2 regions of the Actinomadura fulvescens genome follow, and region 1 is predicted to be linked to the other one. Evidence: riboswitches for the same ligand, from Rfam matches in the RefSeq annotation. Region 1 holds a riboswitch; the other holds the start of a gene.
What was found. Region 1 has a riboswitch for glycine ahead of gcvP (aminomethyl-transferring glycine dehydrogenase). Riboswitches for the same ligand answer to the same signal wherever they lie in the genome.
Positions count from the first base shown of each region.

Region 2: it holds a riboswitch for glycine, as region 1 does, so the genes downstream of both, gcvT (glycine cleavage system aminomethyltransferase GcvT) here and gcvP (aminomethyl-transferring glycine dehydrogenase) in region 1, are expected to answer to the same signal.

Region 1 covers NZ_BAAATD010000003.1:528,439-532,203, forward strand. Annotated here, with positions in the region: gene gcvP (aminomethyl-transferring glycine dehydrogenase) at 1-1,499, opposite strand, end outside; glycine riboswitch at 1,570-1,676, opposite strand; glycine riboswitch at 1,677-1,772, opposite strand; gene ABD333_RS14535 (flippase-like domain-containing protein) at 2,037-3,765, shown strand, end outside.
Region 2 covers NZ_BAAATD010000004.1:277,184-280,948, forward strand. Annotated here, with positions in the region: gene gcvH (glycine cleavage system protein GcvH) at 1-329, opposite strand, end outside; gene gcvT (glycine cleavage system aminomethyltransferase GcvT) at 383-1,471, opposite strand; glycine riboswitch at 1,539-1,630, opposite strand; glycine riboswitch at 1,632-1,728, opposite strand; gene ABD333_RS17050 (3-oxoacyl-ACP reductase) at 1,788-2,552, opposite strand; gene ABD333_RS17055 (aldehyde dehydrogenase family protein) at 2,561-3,765, opposite strand, start outside.

The sequences.
Region 1 (3,765 bases):
TCCAGCGCGATGTCGCGGTCCTGCAGCTTGCGCAGGTAGCGCAGCATGGCGGTCTCGGAGCGGTGCGCGTGGAACACCGGGTGGGTGAGGTAGGGGCTCTCGCGGCGCAGCACCTCGGGAATCGCCTGCGCGGCGGGCTCCGGCGCCGGCCCGGCCGGCCCGAACGCGGCGAGCACCGCGGCCACGTCGTCGGCGCCGGTGGTCTCGTCGCACGCGATCGCGAGATGGTCGTCGTCCACGAAACGCAGGTTGCGGCCGTTCTCCAGGGCCTTGGCGAGGATCTCGCGGGCGCGTCCGGGCACCCGCACGAGGACGGTGTCGAAGAAAGAGGCGTGGACGACCTCGGCGCCCGCCCGGCGGAGCCCCTCCGCGATCGCGGCGGCGTGCCCGTGGGTGCGCTCGGCGATCGCGGCCAGGCCCTCGGGGCCGTGGTAGACGGCGTACATGCTCGCCATGACGGCGAGCAGCACCTGCGCGGTGCAGATGTTGCTGGTGGCCTTCTCGCGCCGGATGTGCTGCTCGCGGGTCTGCAGCGCCAGCCGGTAGGCGGTGGCGCCGTCGGCGTCGACGGACACGCCGACCAGGCGGCCCGGCAGCTGCCGCTGGATGCCCTCGCGGACGGCCATGTAGCCCGCGTGCGGGCCGCCGAAGCCGTAGGGCACGCCGAAACGCTGCGACGAGCCGACGACGATGTCGGCGCCTGACTCGCCGGGCGGCCGCAGGAGGGTCAGCGCGAGCAGATCGGCGGCGACGACCACCTGGGCGCCGCGCTCGTGCGCGGCGGCGGTGACGGGCTCCAGGTCGCGCACCGCGCCGGAGGCGCCCGGGTACTGCAGGAGCACGCCGAAGAAGTCGCCGTCGGGCAGGCCGCCGGACAGGTCGGCGGTGACGACCTCGATGCCGAGCGGGACGGCGCGCGTCCGGATGACCTCGATCGTCTGCGGCAGCGCGTCGGCGTCGACCAGGAACGCGCCCGGGTCCTTGCGCTTGGACACCCGGTGCGCGAGCGCCATCGCCTCGGCCGCGGCGGTCCCCTCGTCCAGCAGCGAGGCGTTCGCGACCGGCAGCCCGGTCAGGTCGCTCACCACGGTCTGGAAGTTGAGCAGCGCCTCCAGCCGGCCCTGGGAGATCTCGGGCTGGTACGGGGTGTAGGCGGTGTACCAGCCGGGGTTCTCCAGGACGTTGCGCAGGATGACACCCGGCGTGTGCGTGCCGTGGTAGCCAAGGCCGATCATGGAGCGCACGACGGTGTTCCTGGCGGCGAACTCGCGCAGCCGCGCGATGGCCTGCGGCTCGCTCAGCGCCGGCGGCAGGTCCAGCGGCCGGTCGGTCCGGATCGCGCCGGGCACCGCGTCGCCGATCAGCGCCTCGGCGCTCGAATAGCCGATGGCCGCCAGCATCCGGGACTGGTCGTCGGGAGACGGCCCGATGTGCCGGTCGGCGAACGTGGACCGTGGGTGCTGCGGCGACGCCACCGGGGCGAAGTACTGGGCGGTCATTGGGGAAACCCTCCTGGGCTGCTGCGGTCGCTCAGGGCCGCCGTCGGCCCCGCTGGGCCGATGGCCGGTCTCCCCCTCTGTCATGGGCACCTGAGAGCTTCACCCGCGGAGCGGGGTTTCCCCTTCGGTGAGGATCCAACCCTCCGCCGAGGGATGGACGCCTGCTTTCCAGAGGTGCCTCGCCCAGCGGTCCTTTTGCCTGAGAGGTTCCGGGGAGGGTTGCCCCTTCGGCGCTCCACGCTGGCGGCGTGGAGTCTCTCCCGCACAGGGTCGACGGCATGTCCTGAAGGGAACTCTATCCAAAGACGACCGAAACGATCGACACGGCCCGCGGGCGCGGGCCCATGATCGGCGTTACCGGCCGGACGCGTACGATATGCACAGCTCACAGAGCCGCGGACCGGCCGCGGGCCGGGGAGCGAGACGAACAGGTGAGTCGGGTGAGACCGCACGGGGCGGGATGGCCCACCCCGCTCGACGAGGTGGCGCCGGGTCTGGGACGCTGATCACAGTGATGGTTCCGGACGGTGGTGCGGCATGACACAGGGCGTGACGCACGGCACGCGAAAGGGCGCCTCCGAGGCCCCGAGCGAGGCGCCCGAGCGCAGGCCCGGCGCCGCCGTCGCCGTGCCCGTCGACGAGCCCGCCCAGCCCGAGCGCATCCGCCGCCCGGGCGACGCCCTCCGGTTCGTGGCCGCCGTCGCCGGTCTCGCCGCGGTCCTGCTGCTGGTCTCGATCGCCCAGGGCACCGCGACCGGCCTGCAGAGCGACATCAAGGGGAGCACCGAGCGCGCCCCCCGGTTCCTGCTGACCATGGCCACGCTGATCTCCAGCTTCGGCGTGCTGGCCGTGCCGGTGGCGTTCGCGATCGAGCGGCTGTTCCGCAAGGACGGGGTACGGGTCGCGATCGCGCTGCTGGCCGCGGTGATCGCGTTCGTGCTCACCATCGTCCTGGACGACTGGGTGGTCCCCGTCGCACCCGGCGGCGTGCTGGACTCCCTCATCTGGGGCGACAGCAAGACCGCGCCCGTGCACACCGACATCACACCGGTCATCGCGTTCGTCACGGCGGTGGGGATGGCCGGCCGGGCACGCTGGCAGGCCGCCGTCTGGACCATGATCGGACTGGCGGCGCTGACCGGCCTGACCGCCTCGTACGCCTCGGTGGCGGCGCTGGCGGCCACCTACTTCCTCGGGCGGGCCATCGGCCACGGCACGCTGTACGCCGTCGGCACGCCCAATCCGCGCCCGTCCGGCACCGCCGTCATGAACGCCCTGGCGAAACTGGGCTACCGGCCGGTTCACGCCCGCCGCGTCCCCACTCCGGCGGACGAGCCCCGCGCCTACGACGTGGCGGTCGAGCAGGGCACCGGCCGGCGCCTTCCCCACGGCGACTGGCAGCTGCGGGTCGTCGTCCTGGACCGTGATCAGCAGACCGCCGGGCTCTTCTACCGGGTGTGGCGCCTGGTCCGGCTCCGCGCGGCGACGCCCCGGCGGGCCCTGCGGTCGCTGCGCCGATCGCTGGAGCAGGAGGCCCTCATGGCCTACGCGGTCCACTCGGCGGACGCCCGGACGCCCCGCCTGCTCGGGACCTCCGAGGTGGGCACCGAGGCCGCCCTGCTCGCCTACGAGCACGTCTCGGGCCCCACCCTCGACAGGCTCGCGGACGACGAGATCACCGACGAGCTCCTCGTCGACATCTGGCGCCAGTTCCAGCGCCTCCAGGCCGGGCGCCTCGCCCACCGGCGCCTGGAGGGCGAGGCCATCCAGGTCACCGAGGGCCGGGCCCACCTGATCCACCTGCGCGTCGGCGAGATCGCCGCCGGTGACCTGGCGCTGCGCCTCGACCTCGCCCAGCTCCTGACCACGCTCGCGCTGCGCGTCGGGCCCGAACGGGCGGTCGCGACCGCCTCGCCCGTCATCGGCGACGGCACGCTGGCCGGAGTCGTGCCGATGCTCCAGCGGGTCGCCCTCACCCGCGCCACCCGGGCGGCGCTGCGGCACGACAAGGACCTGCTGACCCGCATCCGCGACCAGATCCTGCGCCTGAAGCCCGAGGGCGAGGCCCCGCCGATCCGGCTGGAGCGGTTCCGCCCGCGCACGATCGTCAGCATCGTGGCCCTCACGCTCGCGGCCTACATCATCGTTCCGCAGCTCAGCAGCGTCAATCTAGGCCAGCTGCTGTCGTCGGCCGAGTGGTGGTGGGCCGCGGTCGGCCTCGCCGCGTCCGCCGTCACCTTCGTGGCCGCGGCGTGGATGCTCATCG
Region 2 (3,765 bases), on a different contig from region 1:
CTGACCCGGACCTTGAAGATCCAGCCCTCGCCGTACGGGTCGTCGTTGATGACCTTGGGCTCGTCGATCACGGCGGAGTTGATCGCGGTGATCTCGCCGCTGACGGGGGAGTACAGGTCGCTGACCGACTTGGTCGACTCGACCTCGCCGCAGGTCTCGCCCGCCTCGACGGTGTCGCCCTCGCCGGAGCTCAGCTCCAGGTAGACGATCTCGCCGAGAGCGTCGGCCGCGTGCTGGGTGATGCCGACCGTGACGACGCCGCCCTCGTTCTCGAGGCCGGACACCCACTCGTGCTCTTCGCTGTAACGGAGCTGCTCCGGAACGCTCACGATGTTTCTCTCTCCCAGATTCAGGTCTCAGTGAGGACTCAGGTCTACACGTCTCAGGAACGCTTGTAGAACGGCAGGGTGACCACGTCGACGGGCTCCCGCCGGCCGCGGACGTCCACCGCGAGTTCGGTCTCCGTGACGCCGCTGTCGACGTACGCCATGGCGATCGGCTTGCCCAGTGTGGGCGACGGGGCGCCGCTCGTCACCACTCCGCACGGCGTGCCGTCGGACGTGACGACCTCGTAGCCCTTCCTGGGCGCCCGCCTGCCGCGCGCGACCAGTCCCACGAGCCTACGGCCAGGAGGGGTCTGGGCCTGCGCCGCCAGGGCCGCCTTGCCGACGAAGTCGCCCGGCTTGTCCAGCTTCACGACGCGGCCGAGGCCCGCCTCGTACGGCGAGGTCTCGGCGGTCAGCTCGTTGCCGTACAGAGGCATGCCCGCCTCAAGCCGGAGCGTGTCGCGCGAGGAGAGCCCGCACGGCACGACACCGTCGACCTCGGCGAGCGCCCGCCACATCGCCACGGCGTCGCCGGAGTCGACGAACAGCTCGAAGCCGTCCTCGCCGGTGTAGCCCGTCCGCGCGAGCAGCGCGTCGATCCCCGCCACCTTGGCCGCGAAGATCGCGTAGTAGCGCAGCTCCGGCAGCGGCGCGTCGGTGAACCCGGCGAGGATCTCCTGCGCCCGCGGTCCTTGCAGGGCGATCAGCGCGTACTCGGCCGACCGGTCGTCGACCCGCGCCTCGAATCCCGCCACCCGCTCGACCAGGGCGTCCCGCACGACCGCGACGTTGGCCGCGTTGGCCACGACCATCCAGGTCTCGTCGGCCAGCCGGTAGACGATCAGGTCGTCGAGGACGCCGCCGTCCGGCGCGCAGATCATGGTGTAGCGGGCCTTGCCCACCGCCATCGGCGACAGGTTGCCGACGAGCGCGTGGTCGAGGGCGGCCCCGGCCTGGGGGCCGTTGAGGAAGATCTCGCCCATGTGGGAGAGGTCGAAGAGCCCGGCACCGGTGCGCACCGCGGTGTGCTCGGCGGTCTCGCTCGCGTACCGCAGCGGCATCAGATGGCCGGCGAAGTCGACGAGGTTGGCCCCGAGGTCCTCATGGACGTCGTACAGCGGCGTCTTCTTGGGATCGACGGACATGGGTCGGCTCCTTGTTGGCGGGCGCGCGTGATCTCCATGGTCCCACCCGCGCACCGGGCTCGTCGGGGCCTCCCCCTCTGTCATCGGCGCCTGAGAGCTTCACCCCGGAGGGCTTTCACCTTCGGCGGGGGACGCTTGGTCCCCGCTTTCCAGAGGTCGCCTGGTCCGTGCGGTCCGTGGGCCTGAGAGGTTCCGGGGAGGATTTGCTCCTTCGGCGTCCCTGGCCGGCTGCCAGGGCACTCTCCCGCACGGGATCATCGGCTCGCCCCAGGCTAGCAGCGCCGACACCGCCCGACCACCGGCCGGACCCGCCCGATCAGAGCGGGGTCACGTAGGCGCCCGAGATGCCGCCGTCCACGAGGAACTCGGCGGCGGTGACGAACGAGGCGTCGTCGGAGGCGAGGAAGGCCACCGCGGCGGCGATCTCGGTGGCCTCGGCGAACCGGCCGGCGGGCACGTGGACCAGGCGGCGCGCGGCGCGTTCGGGGTCCTTGGCGAACAGCTCCCGGAGAAGGGGGGTGTTGACCGGGCCCGGGCAGAGCGCGTTCACGCGGATGCCCTCGCGGGCGAACTGGACGCCCAGCTCGCGGGACATGGCCAGCACGCCGCCCTTGGAGGCGGTGTAGGAGATCTGCGAGGTGGCCGCGCCCATGACCGCCACGAACGAGGCGGTGTTGATGATCGAACCCCTGCCCTGGGCGCGCATGTAGGGCAGCACGTGCTTGCAGCACAGGTAGACGCTCGTGAGGTTGACGTCCTGGACGCGCCGCCAGGCGTCCAGGCCGGTCTCCAGGATCGAGCCGTCGTCGGGCGGGGAGACGCCGGCGTTGTTGAACGCGACGTCGATGCGCCCGTAGGCGTCGTGGGCCGCCCGGTAGAGCGCCTCGACCTCGTCCTCGGAGGTGACGTCCGTCCTGACGAAGCGCCCGCCGGCCTCGGCGGCGGCGGCCTTGCCCCCGGCCTCGTCGATGTCGGCGACGACGACCTTGGCGCCCTCCGCGGCGAACCGCCGCGCGGTGGCGAGGCCGATGCCGCCCGCCCCGCCGGTCACGACGGCCACCCGGTCCTGCAAACGCTGCATCTCTCTCCTCAGTCGGTGGCGATGAAGACGTTCTTGGTCTCGGTGAACGCGTCCAGGGCGTCCGGGCCGAGTTCGCGGCCGAGGCCGGACTGCTTGAATCCGCCGAACGGGGTCCAGTAGCGGACGGACGAGTGCGAGTTGACCGAGAGGTTGCCCGCCTCGACGCCGCGGGCCATGCGGATGCCCCGGCTGAGGTCGCGGGTCCAGATGGAGCCAGCCAGGCCGTACGGGGTGTCGTTGGCGATCCGTACGGCGTCGGCCTCGTCGTCGAACGGGACGACGGTCACGACCGGGCCGAAGACCTCCTCGTGCCAGGCCGGGAGGTCCTCGTACGCGGACGTGGCGAGGACGGTCGGCGGGAACCAGAAGCCGGGGCCGTCCGGCGCCGTTCCCCGGAAGGCCACCGCCTCCTCGGGGACGTACGCGGCGACCTTGTCCCGGTGGGCGGCGCTGATGAGGGGCCCGACCTCGGTATGCGGATCGGCCGGATCGCCGACGACGACGTTCTGGACGGCCGGTTCGAGGAGTTCCATGAAGCGGTCGTAGGCCGTGCGCTCGACGAGGATGCGGGACCGGGCGCAGCAGTCCTGGCCCGCGTTGTCGAAGACGGCGTACGGCGCCGTGGCCGCGGCCCTCTCCAGGTCCGCGTCGGCGAAGACGATGTTGGCGCTCTTGCCCCCGAGCTCCAGCGTCACCCGCTTCACCTGCCGTCCGGCGGCCGCCATGATCTGCGTGCCCACCCGGGTCGAGCCGGTGAAGACGATCTTCCGTACGTCCGGATGCCCGACCAGCCGGGCTCCGGCCACCGGGCCCGCGCCGGGCAGGATCTGGAGCACGCCTTCGGGGAGGCCCGCCGCCAGGGCCAGCTCGCCGATCCGCAGCGCGGTCAGCGGCGTCAGCTCGGCGGGCTTGACGATGACGGCGTTGCCCGCCGCGAGCGCGGGGGCCACGCCCCACGCGAGGACCGGCATCGGGAAGTTCCACGGCACGATCACGCCGACGACGCCGAGCGGCTCGGCGAACGTCACGTCCAGCCCTCCCGGCACCGGGATCTGCCGTCCGAACTGCCGTTCCGGCGCCGCCGCGTAGTACGTGAGGACGTCGCGCACGTTGCCCGCCTCCCAGCGGGCCTGGCCGACTGGGTGGCCTGCGTTGGCGACCTCCAGCGCGGCGAGCTCGCCGGCATGAGCGTCCACCGCCGCGGCGAACGCGC